DNA from 2 places in the Robertmurraya sp. FSL R5-0851 genome. Region 1 is predicted to be linked to the other one. Evidence: a T-box and tRNA genes for the amino acid it is inferred to sense, from the RefSeq annotation. Region 1 holds a T-box; the other holds one or more tRNA genes.

Evidence for each region. A T-box is a leader RNA that pairs with one kind of tRNA and senses whether it is charged. The one in region 1 lies ahead of glyQ (glycine--tRNA ligase subunit alpha), so its partner is inferred to be a tRNA-Gly.
Region 2: it has a tRNA-Gly gene. The T-box ahead of glyQ (glycine--tRNA ligase subunit alpha) is inferred to sense a tRNA for this amino acid. The anticodon was not compared.

What each region holds. Positions count from the first base shown of each region.
Region 1 is NZ_JBBOOE010000001.1:3,253,623-3,258,051, reverse strand. Features, by position in the region: gene era (GTPase Era) at 1-558, shown strand, start outside; gene MKX65_RS16820 (YqzL family protein) at 712-855, shown strand; gene recO (DNA repair protein RecO) at 885-1,646, shown strand; T-box leader at 1,686-1,864, shown strand; gene glyQ (glycine--tRNA ligase subunit alpha) at 1,946-2,836, shown strand; gene glyS (glycine--tRNA ligase subunit beta) at 2,829-4,429, shown strand, end outside.
Region 2 is NZ_JBBOOE010000001.1:1,045,082-1,049,510, reverse strand. Features, by position in the region: gene MKX65_RS05400 (B3/B4 domain-containing protein) at 1-162, shown strand, start outside; gene MKX65_RS05395 (MFS transporter) at 247-1,437, opposite strand; gene MKX65_RS05390 (winged helix-turn-helix transcriptional regulator) at 1,604-1,969, shown strand; tRNA gene MKX65_RS05385 (tRNA-Gly) at 2,054-2,127, opposite strand; partial or broken gene MKX65_RS27055 (peptidase dimerization domain-containing protein) at 2,547-3,114, opposite strand; gene MKX65_RS05370 (hypothetical protein) at 3,223-3,591, opposite strand; gene MKX65_RS05365 (hypothetical protein) at 3,645-4,076, opposite strand; gene MKX65_RS05360 (hypothetical protein) at 4,082-4,429, opposite strand, start outside.

The DNA of each region.
Region 1 (4,429 bases):
CCTGTATTCCTCGTGATTAACAAAATTGATCTTGTTCATCCTGACCAACTTATGGAAATTATCGTGTCATATAAAGAAAGATATCCTTTTGCTGAAATCATTCCCATCTCTGCGCTTGAAGGAAATAACTTAGAGGTCTTGCTTGATGTGATAAAGAAATACATTCCTGAAGGACCACAGTATTATCCAGCAGACCAAGTAACAGATCACCCAGAAAGATTTATTGTGTCAGAGCTAATACGTGAGAAGGCATTGCATTTAACCAGGGAAGAGATTCCTCATTCATTAGCAGTTGTTATTGAAAAAATGGAACGTATTGAAGACAAAGATGTTGTACACGTTATGGCAACCATTATCGTAGAACGTGATTCCCAAAAAGGAATTGTGATTGGTAAACAAGGAAGCATGTTAAAGGAAATTGGTAAACGAGCAAGGCAGGATATTGAGAACTTATTGGGAACAAAAGTGTTTTTAGAATTATGGGTTAAAGTTCAGAAGGATTGGCGCAACAAAATGTCCCAACTGAGAGATTTTGGGTTCCGTGAGGACGAATATTGATTTACCATTTTTAGAATATTATTCATCTTTCTAGTTTATGCACCTTTTTTATTAACAATATTTTCGACTCATTATTTTTGGTAGACAAGGCTATGATAATGGTAACGATTTGGATTTATTGCTAGTCAACTATTTGAAAGGTGGGGGTTTTTGATGATGGATTTTACCTGGAAAGTATTTTCGCAAACAGGTAACATTGACACTTATCTGCTCTTTAAGGAGTTAGAGAAGGAGAATCAAGACATACCCGGGAATCAGGATGATGAGCTAGCAGAGGTTGAATTTCCATATCTCTAGGTTTGTCTCGTACTAGGATGGTGTTCTAGATGTTTCAAAAATGCGAAGGCATCGTCATTCGAACAAATCATTATGGTGAAACAAATAAAATTGTCACTCTATTCACACGTGAATGGGGGAAAATTGGGGTGATGGCACGTGGTGCAAAAAAGCCAAACAGTCGCTTAGCTGCCATCACTCAGCTTTTTACATACGGTCAATTCTTAGTGCAAACAAGCAGCGGTCTAGGGAGTTTGCAGCAAGGAGAAATGCTTTCCTCGATGCGCTCTATTAAGGAGGATATCTTCCTTACCGCTTATGCAAGTTACGTTATTGATCTAACAGATAAAAGTACTGACGAAAAAAAGGCAAATCCTTTTTTATTTGAGATGCTATATCAAACGCTAAATTATATTAACGAAGGCTATGACCCAGAAATTATTGTTCATATTTTTGAAGTGAAAATGTTGAATACATTAGGGTTGTATCCAATCCTTAATCAATGTACCGTTTGTGGAAGTACAGACGGTCATTTTTCATTTTCGATCCGAGAGGGCGGATTTATCTGTCATCGTTGTTTGGAAAAGGATCCATATCACTATAAAATCTCTCAGTCAACAGTAAAACTACTTCGTTTATTTTATTTCATTGATATGAGTAGGTTAGGGAATATATCTGTGAAGCAAGAAACGAAGGCTGAGTTAAAAAAGATTATTACTGCTTATTATGATGAATACTCTGGTTTACATTTAAAAACGAAAAAATTCCTAAATCAGATTAGTCAACTAGGAAGTATTGATTTTAAAAGTTGACAACAGACGTTGTTTCCGCTAAGATTCAAATTAAATTTAATATTTGCGTTGAAGGAAAGGAGTACTTAACTTTCTCTACTTTGAAGCGATCCTAGGACGGTGAAAGCTAGGAATAGAGTGTTAAGGAAGGGCGTTCCCGAGCAATTTCGGATTAAGGTGGCTGACATATATTATGGTCGGCAAATAGGGTGGAACCGCGGGTAACTCTCGTCCCTATGCTTAAAAAGGCATAGGAGACGGGAGTTTTTTTGTTTGCCCAAAAAAATCATCTCTTATGCGATAAATTTTGGAGGTGTACGATGAATATTCAAGACATGATTTTAACTTTGCAAAAGCATTGGTCTGATCAAGGATGTATTTTGATGCAAGCTTACGATGTGGAAAAGGGTGCTGGAACTATGAGCCCTTACACGTTCTTACGTGCCATTGGCCCTGAGCCTTGGAACGTGGCGTATGTGGAGCCATCCAGACGACCAGCCGACGGAAGATACGGTGAAAATCCTAATCGCTTGTACCAACATCACCAATTCCAAGTGATTATGAAGCCTTCTCCTGACAATATTCAAGAACTTTATCTTGACTCGTTGAAGGCGCTGGGAATCGATCCTCTTCAACACGATATTCGTTTTGTAGAGGATAATTGGGAAAACCCATCGCTTGGTTGTGCAGGGCTTGGTTGGGAAGTATGGTTAGACGGTATGGAAATCACGCAATTTACGTATTTCCAACAGGTAGGTGGACTTGAGTGTAAGCCTGTTTCAGTTGAAATCACTTATGGAATCGAGCGCCTTGCTTCGTATATTCAAGAAAAGGAAAATGTATTTGACCTAGAGTGGACGAATGGATTTACCGTTCGTGATATTTTCTTACAGCCTGAATATGAGCACTCAAAATATACTTTTGAAACATCAGATCCTGAGATGCTTTTTAATCTGTTTAACATTTATGAAAAAGAAGCACACCGTCAAATGAACGAAGGTCTTGTTCATCCTGCTTATGACTATGTCTTAAAATGCTCTCATGTATTCAATCTTCTAGATGCTAGAGGCGCTATTTCGGTTACTGAACGTACTGGTTTTATCGGGCGATGTAGAAACCTGGCAAGAAAGGTAGCTAAAACGTTCTATGAAGAGAGAGAAAAGTTAGGATTCCCGATTCTACAGCAAAAGGGGGAAGATACGCATGAATAAGCAAGATTTATTACTAGAAATCGGGCTTGAGGAGATGCCGGCTCGGTTTGTGACAGGGTCAATTGAACAGTTAACATCAAAAATTGAGAACTGGTTAAAAGAGAAAAAGATTTCGTTTGAGTCCATCACTCATTTTTCTACTCCAAGACGTCTAGCAGTTATTGCTTACGGTGTTAGTACTAGCCAAGAGGATGTAGAGGAAGAGGCAAAAGGACCTGCTAAAAAGATTGCAGTTGACCACGAAGGCAATTGGTCGAAAGCGGCTATAGGATTTACTAAAGGTCAAGGAATGTCTGTTGAGGACATCTATTTTAAAGAAATTAATGGGGTCGAGTACGCTCATGTTCGTAAGTTTACGAAAGGGCAAGCGACCAAAGAAATACTTCCTGAGATAGAACATATTATTACAGGACTTACATTCCCTAAGAATATGCGTTGGGCAAATGAAACACTAAAATATATTCGTCCGATCAAATGGTTACTGGCTATATATGGAAGTGAGACTATCCCTTTTGCAATCACGAATGTATCAACGAGCAATCGTACAATCGGGCATCGTTTCTTAGGAAAAGAAGTAGAAATCGGTACACCAGAAGAGTATGTAACTAAGCTTTTAGCTGAATTTGTAATGGTTAATTCTGAAGAAAGAAAAAATGCAATCCTCTCACAAATTTCTAAGTTAGAGGAAGAGCAAGGCTGGACAATTCCTGTCGATGAGGAGCTATTAGAGGAAGTAACGAATCTAGTGGAATATCCAACAGCTTTATTTGGTAGATTTGAGGAAGAATTTCTAGAGCTTCCAGAAGAAGTACTTATCACATCCATGAAAGAGCATCAGCGCTATTTCCCTGTTAAGAAAAAGGACGGTACACTACTGCCATACTTTGTAACAGTGAGAAATGGGGATCATATGCATCTTGAGACAGTAGCTAAAGGAAATGAGAAGGTACTCAGAGCAAGACTATCAGATGCAGCATTTTTCTATAGAGAAGATCAAAAAACGAGTATTTCTGATTCTCTAGCTAAGCTTGCTTCCATTGTCTATCATGAGGAAATTGGTACTCTTTCTGAAAAGGTTGCTCGGGTTCGTTCGATAACAAATCAGTTAGCAGAGTTATTAAGCTTTAACGAAGAAGATAAGAAGACAGTGGATCGTGCTGCTGAGATCAGTAAGTTTGATTTAGTCACTCATATGGTATATGAATTCCCGGAACTTCAAGGGTTCATGGGTGAGAAGTATGCTAGACAAAAAGGAGAATCTGAAGCAGTTGCAGTTGCAATTAATGAACACTATATGCCAAGAAACGCAGAAGACTCAACTCCTAAATCGAATAGTGGTGCCCTTCTCGCCTTAGCAGAGAAATTAGATACGATTGTCTCGTTTTTTGCAATCGGTAATATACCAAGTGGTTCACAGGATCCATATGCATTAAGAAGGCAAGCTTCAGGAATTGTTCAAATTCTAATCAATAAAGAATGGAATGTTTCATTAACTGATCTTCTCCGTCTATCTATTCGTTCTATAAAAGAAAAGGGAATCGGAGAAAAAGCTGAAGAGGAGTTACTGGTTGAGCTTCTTGCTTTCTTCAAGCT
Region 2 (4,429 bases), 2.2 Mb from region 1:
GTGAGATCAGCAGTGACAGAATCAACTAGAAATGCACTCCACCTGATTTATTTACGTCCGTCCATAACAATGGATGAAGGACAACTTTTGACACAATCCATTATGAACATGTTTATACAAATTCATGGTGGGGTCGGGGAATGTCGGGTGATAGGTGAGTAAACAGAACAGGAACTCCCCTGTAATTAGCAGGGGAGTTGTTTTTAAAGTAGTCGTTTCTTGTAAATGTTTATTAAACATCAATTATTAGTCCTCGATTAGATCTTTTTTTTCTAGAATTAGGCTTACGCCTGTTAAAATTACAGCTCCAAAGACCATTACCGAACCAATCCATGCGGTATGAATCAATCCCATCTCTTCGGTTAGGATTCCGCCAACATAAGAACCAACGGCTATCCCTGCATTAAAAGCAGCAATATTTATCGCTGATGCCACATCTACTGCCCCAGGAACGAAGCGTTCTGCAAGCATAACTACATATACTTGAAGGCCTGGAACGTTCATAAAGGCAAAGAGCCCCATGAAAATAATCGTGAGTATTCCAATCACTTTGAACGGAGCAGTAAAGCTTAATATGAGGAGAATCACTGCCTGAATGAGAAACATATAAAATAAAGACTTGAGCGGCTTATGATTTGCTAGTCGACCACCTATCACATTTCCAATCGCAATGGCAATCCCATATACGAGTAAAACGACAGCGACTAATTCCTCTTTAATACCTGTAATGCTTTGAAGCAAGGGAGTTAAATACGTAAATACTACAAATGTTCCCCCATATCCTAATGCCGTAATAATAAACATTAATAACAAACGACCATTTCTAACTAGTTTAAGTTGATCATGGAATGTTGTTTTTTGCCCTCTAGGTAGTTCGCTCGGAACGAGAATGCTATTGGCAATCAGAGCTATTATTCCGACAATGACAATAGCAACAAATGCTGATCGCCATCCGACCTGTTGACCAATAAAGGTACCTATAGGAACTCCGGTGATCGTTGCAACCGTAAGCCCTGTAAACATAATAGAAATCGCACTAGCACGACGGTTTTCTGGAACTAGGCTCGCTGCAATGGTAGAACCAATTGACATAAATACACCATGGGAAAATGCTGATATTACTCTTGCTGCAAGTAAAACACCTATTGATGTTGCAGAAGCTGCTAGACTATTGCCGATGATAAAAATGAGCATAATCCAAAGCAGCAGCTTCTTTTTCGACATACTCGATGTAATCGAAGTTAAAACTGGCGCACCTACCGTGACTCCTAGTGCATATAAGGAGACTGTTAGGCCAGCCATTGTTACAGATATTTGTAAATCCTTTGCAATGAGAGGAAGCAACCCAACACTAATAAATTCGGTTGTCCCAATTGCAAAAGCACTAATTGCTAAAGCTAATAAAGCAAATGTACTTCTCTTCCTATCTATATTCATTTCATTTCCTCCTATTTATTTCCGTTGAATGATTCCTTGGTGTATTTCATCAACAAATGCTATTATGATTCATAGAGTTCTAATTGGGAAGAACGCACTTTAAAGTGATATAGGCACCTATTAGTAAGGTAGGTACTTTTTAGTACCTTTAGAAAGGAGTATGAAAATGGAGAAAAAGAGGTACAACATTGCTGTGGAAGCAACATTAGAAGTAATTGGGGGGAAATGGAAGTGTGTCATTTTATGCCACCTTACACATGGAAAAAAGCGAACGAATGAATTGAAGAAATTAATGCCAAATATAACTCAAAAAATGTTAACACAGCAATTACGAGAGTTAGAGGACGACGGAGTGATCAACCGTATTAGTTATAATCAGGTTCCCCCTAAAGTGGAATATGAACTTAGTGAGTATGGAAAAAGCCTGCAATCTATTTTAGATTCGTTGTGCGCATGGGGAGAATCTCATATTACAAAAGTGTATGGAGATAAACATGATGTGTTAGAGGAAAGTATTTTAAATCAAAAATAGCAACAAATTCCCTCGTAAATATGAGGGAATTAAAAAACGCAGTACATCGTTTTTATAAACGGCATACTGCGTTGCTTATATGTATGGAGCGGGTGATGAGAATCGAACTCACGACATCAGCTTGGAAGGCTGAGGTTTTACCATTAAACTACACCCGCAAATATGTGATTCCTATTTGGTACTTTTATATAATACAAAGATTCCTGAAAAAAATCAAGTATTTTGTCGAACTTTTTTTCTTGTAAGTGTTTATCATATTTACCTGGTTGTTCTTGAGTTTTGAAAAAGAAAGGATGTTTAATAATCAATGAGGAAAAGCAATCCATTCAGACTTATTCCCTAAAAGAAAAGGCAGGATCATTCCTTCAGCAAATAACAGGGTGAGAGAAATACTTGCTGATTGGCAGATGGGGAAATAACCGATGAATCATCTTCGGCAACTGATACCGACTTAAAAAAGAAGCACCCTACCTGGCTTACTGGCGCTCCTTTCAGTAGTATTTTTCGTATAAGTTCTTTACCTTTATAGATACTATGAATAATAACTAAACTTGATAGAATGGAACAAATTATGTTTTTAGAAATAAGACTTTTCACTAACCGTAAATTGTTGAATAATTTCTCTATTAGGTTCATAACCAATTCCACACTTTTCTGGAACGGTGATTTTTCCATTTTCAACGACAACTTCCGGGTCAATAATGTCTTTCTCCCAATAACGGGAAGAAGCAGCTGTGTCACCAGGCAGTATGAAATTCGATAAGGTTGTTAACGCATTAACTTGTGCAGCTGCTACGGTCGCTCTTGTCTCTAGTGTTATCGTAACACCGTGCAGCTTTTGCAACTGATTCCGAGATTTCATTGATCTTTTCTATAAGTTCTTTCATGACTTCGTTTGTTTGTGCCCGCAGGTCGATGTTAAAGTTCGCATTTCCGGGAATAATGTTTCCAGAATCACTACCAGCGTGGAACTTTGTCATTTTAGCGGTATATGGAATCATCGGATCCAAATGGATGCCTTTTATGGCTTGAATGAAAGATGAACCCACTTCTATAGCATTCTGGCCAAGATGAGGACGTGCTCCATGTGCATCCACACCAATAATTTTTCCATCCAAAAAGGCTGCTGCACCATAATAAAGGGCAGGCACTGAAGAAGACGGTAGAAGAGATTTTGATAATGTTATTGATAAAATCGAGTTTTTATGAAAGAACCACCTTAAGTAACATGTTACTATATAATTAAATATGCTTTAAAAGCGCTCCCTTTGACGGAGTGCCTGGTATTTTTCATGTAATTTATCTAGGAAGTTATTTAGTGGTTGTAGACTGTGGCGAACTGCAACCTTTTTTATCTCTTGATTTTTCTCTCTGTATAACACCAAAGATATTAGAAGTGCAGCATACTTTCCAAAACTCTCTACTATATCCAAGGCTATTTTCACTTCATCTTGTTGCCATTCAGATAAGTGTTCATAGTCCTCACTATCTTCAGCAATTAATAGAGCCTCTTGTGAGATATGGACGATTTCACCAGTATCTAGATTAAGAAATGATCGGTTATCATCCGATTGCATTTCCATTCCCTCTACTATATCTTCAAGCTTCACCCTCATAGACATTTATCGCTTCTAAAAAATAGTTTCGATTAAATCCTTCATTCTAATTTTCTTATCTAACATTTTGAATTCCAATATTCCACAAAAGCTTGATAACCTTTTTCAGTTATAAAATATGGAATCAACTGCTCTCCCTTTAGCTTATATGAATAAATGGAGGGTTTACCCAACCGAAATGCTTTTTCTATTCTGTGATTGCCATCTATGATAGAAAATATTCCAGGACGGATTTCAGCTTGGACTATAATACTATCTATATTAACTGTAGGTAAATGGTCTTCATTTAAAGATGAATGATGTCCATGCCACTTAAACCATTCATTAATATCTACGTATTCTTTATCAACAACTAGTTTCCCACAATGAATGTCTTCCAATATTCTAGATATATTAAAATGAAATACTCCATTTCGAAATATTTCATCGTTTTCCTTAGCAGGACAAGGAACATATAATTTCTTTAGACGAATTTTTCTTGATTGAGTCATCAATTCTATCCCCTTCCAACTATCAAGAACTCCTTCAAATGATGAATCGATGATATTACTTCAAGAAACTGTCTGCGTTTCTTTGAAATTTCTACATACTCCTCGTATATCAATTCTTCATAATCAAAACTTTGGTTGCTATCAATTGTATCGTAGTATTTTTTGTATAAAACGTCCATTACAGCTTCATTCTTTTGTAGTTTTTCTGATACAAGGAATTTTTGCTCCTTGTCTCCCTGATACACATAGATTTCTGAGCTAAGTTCATCTCCTCCTCCCATAATATACCGGGAAAGTTGATATTCAAATAAAAAGTAACTTTCATGCTCCATATAAATAATCATACAGTTTCT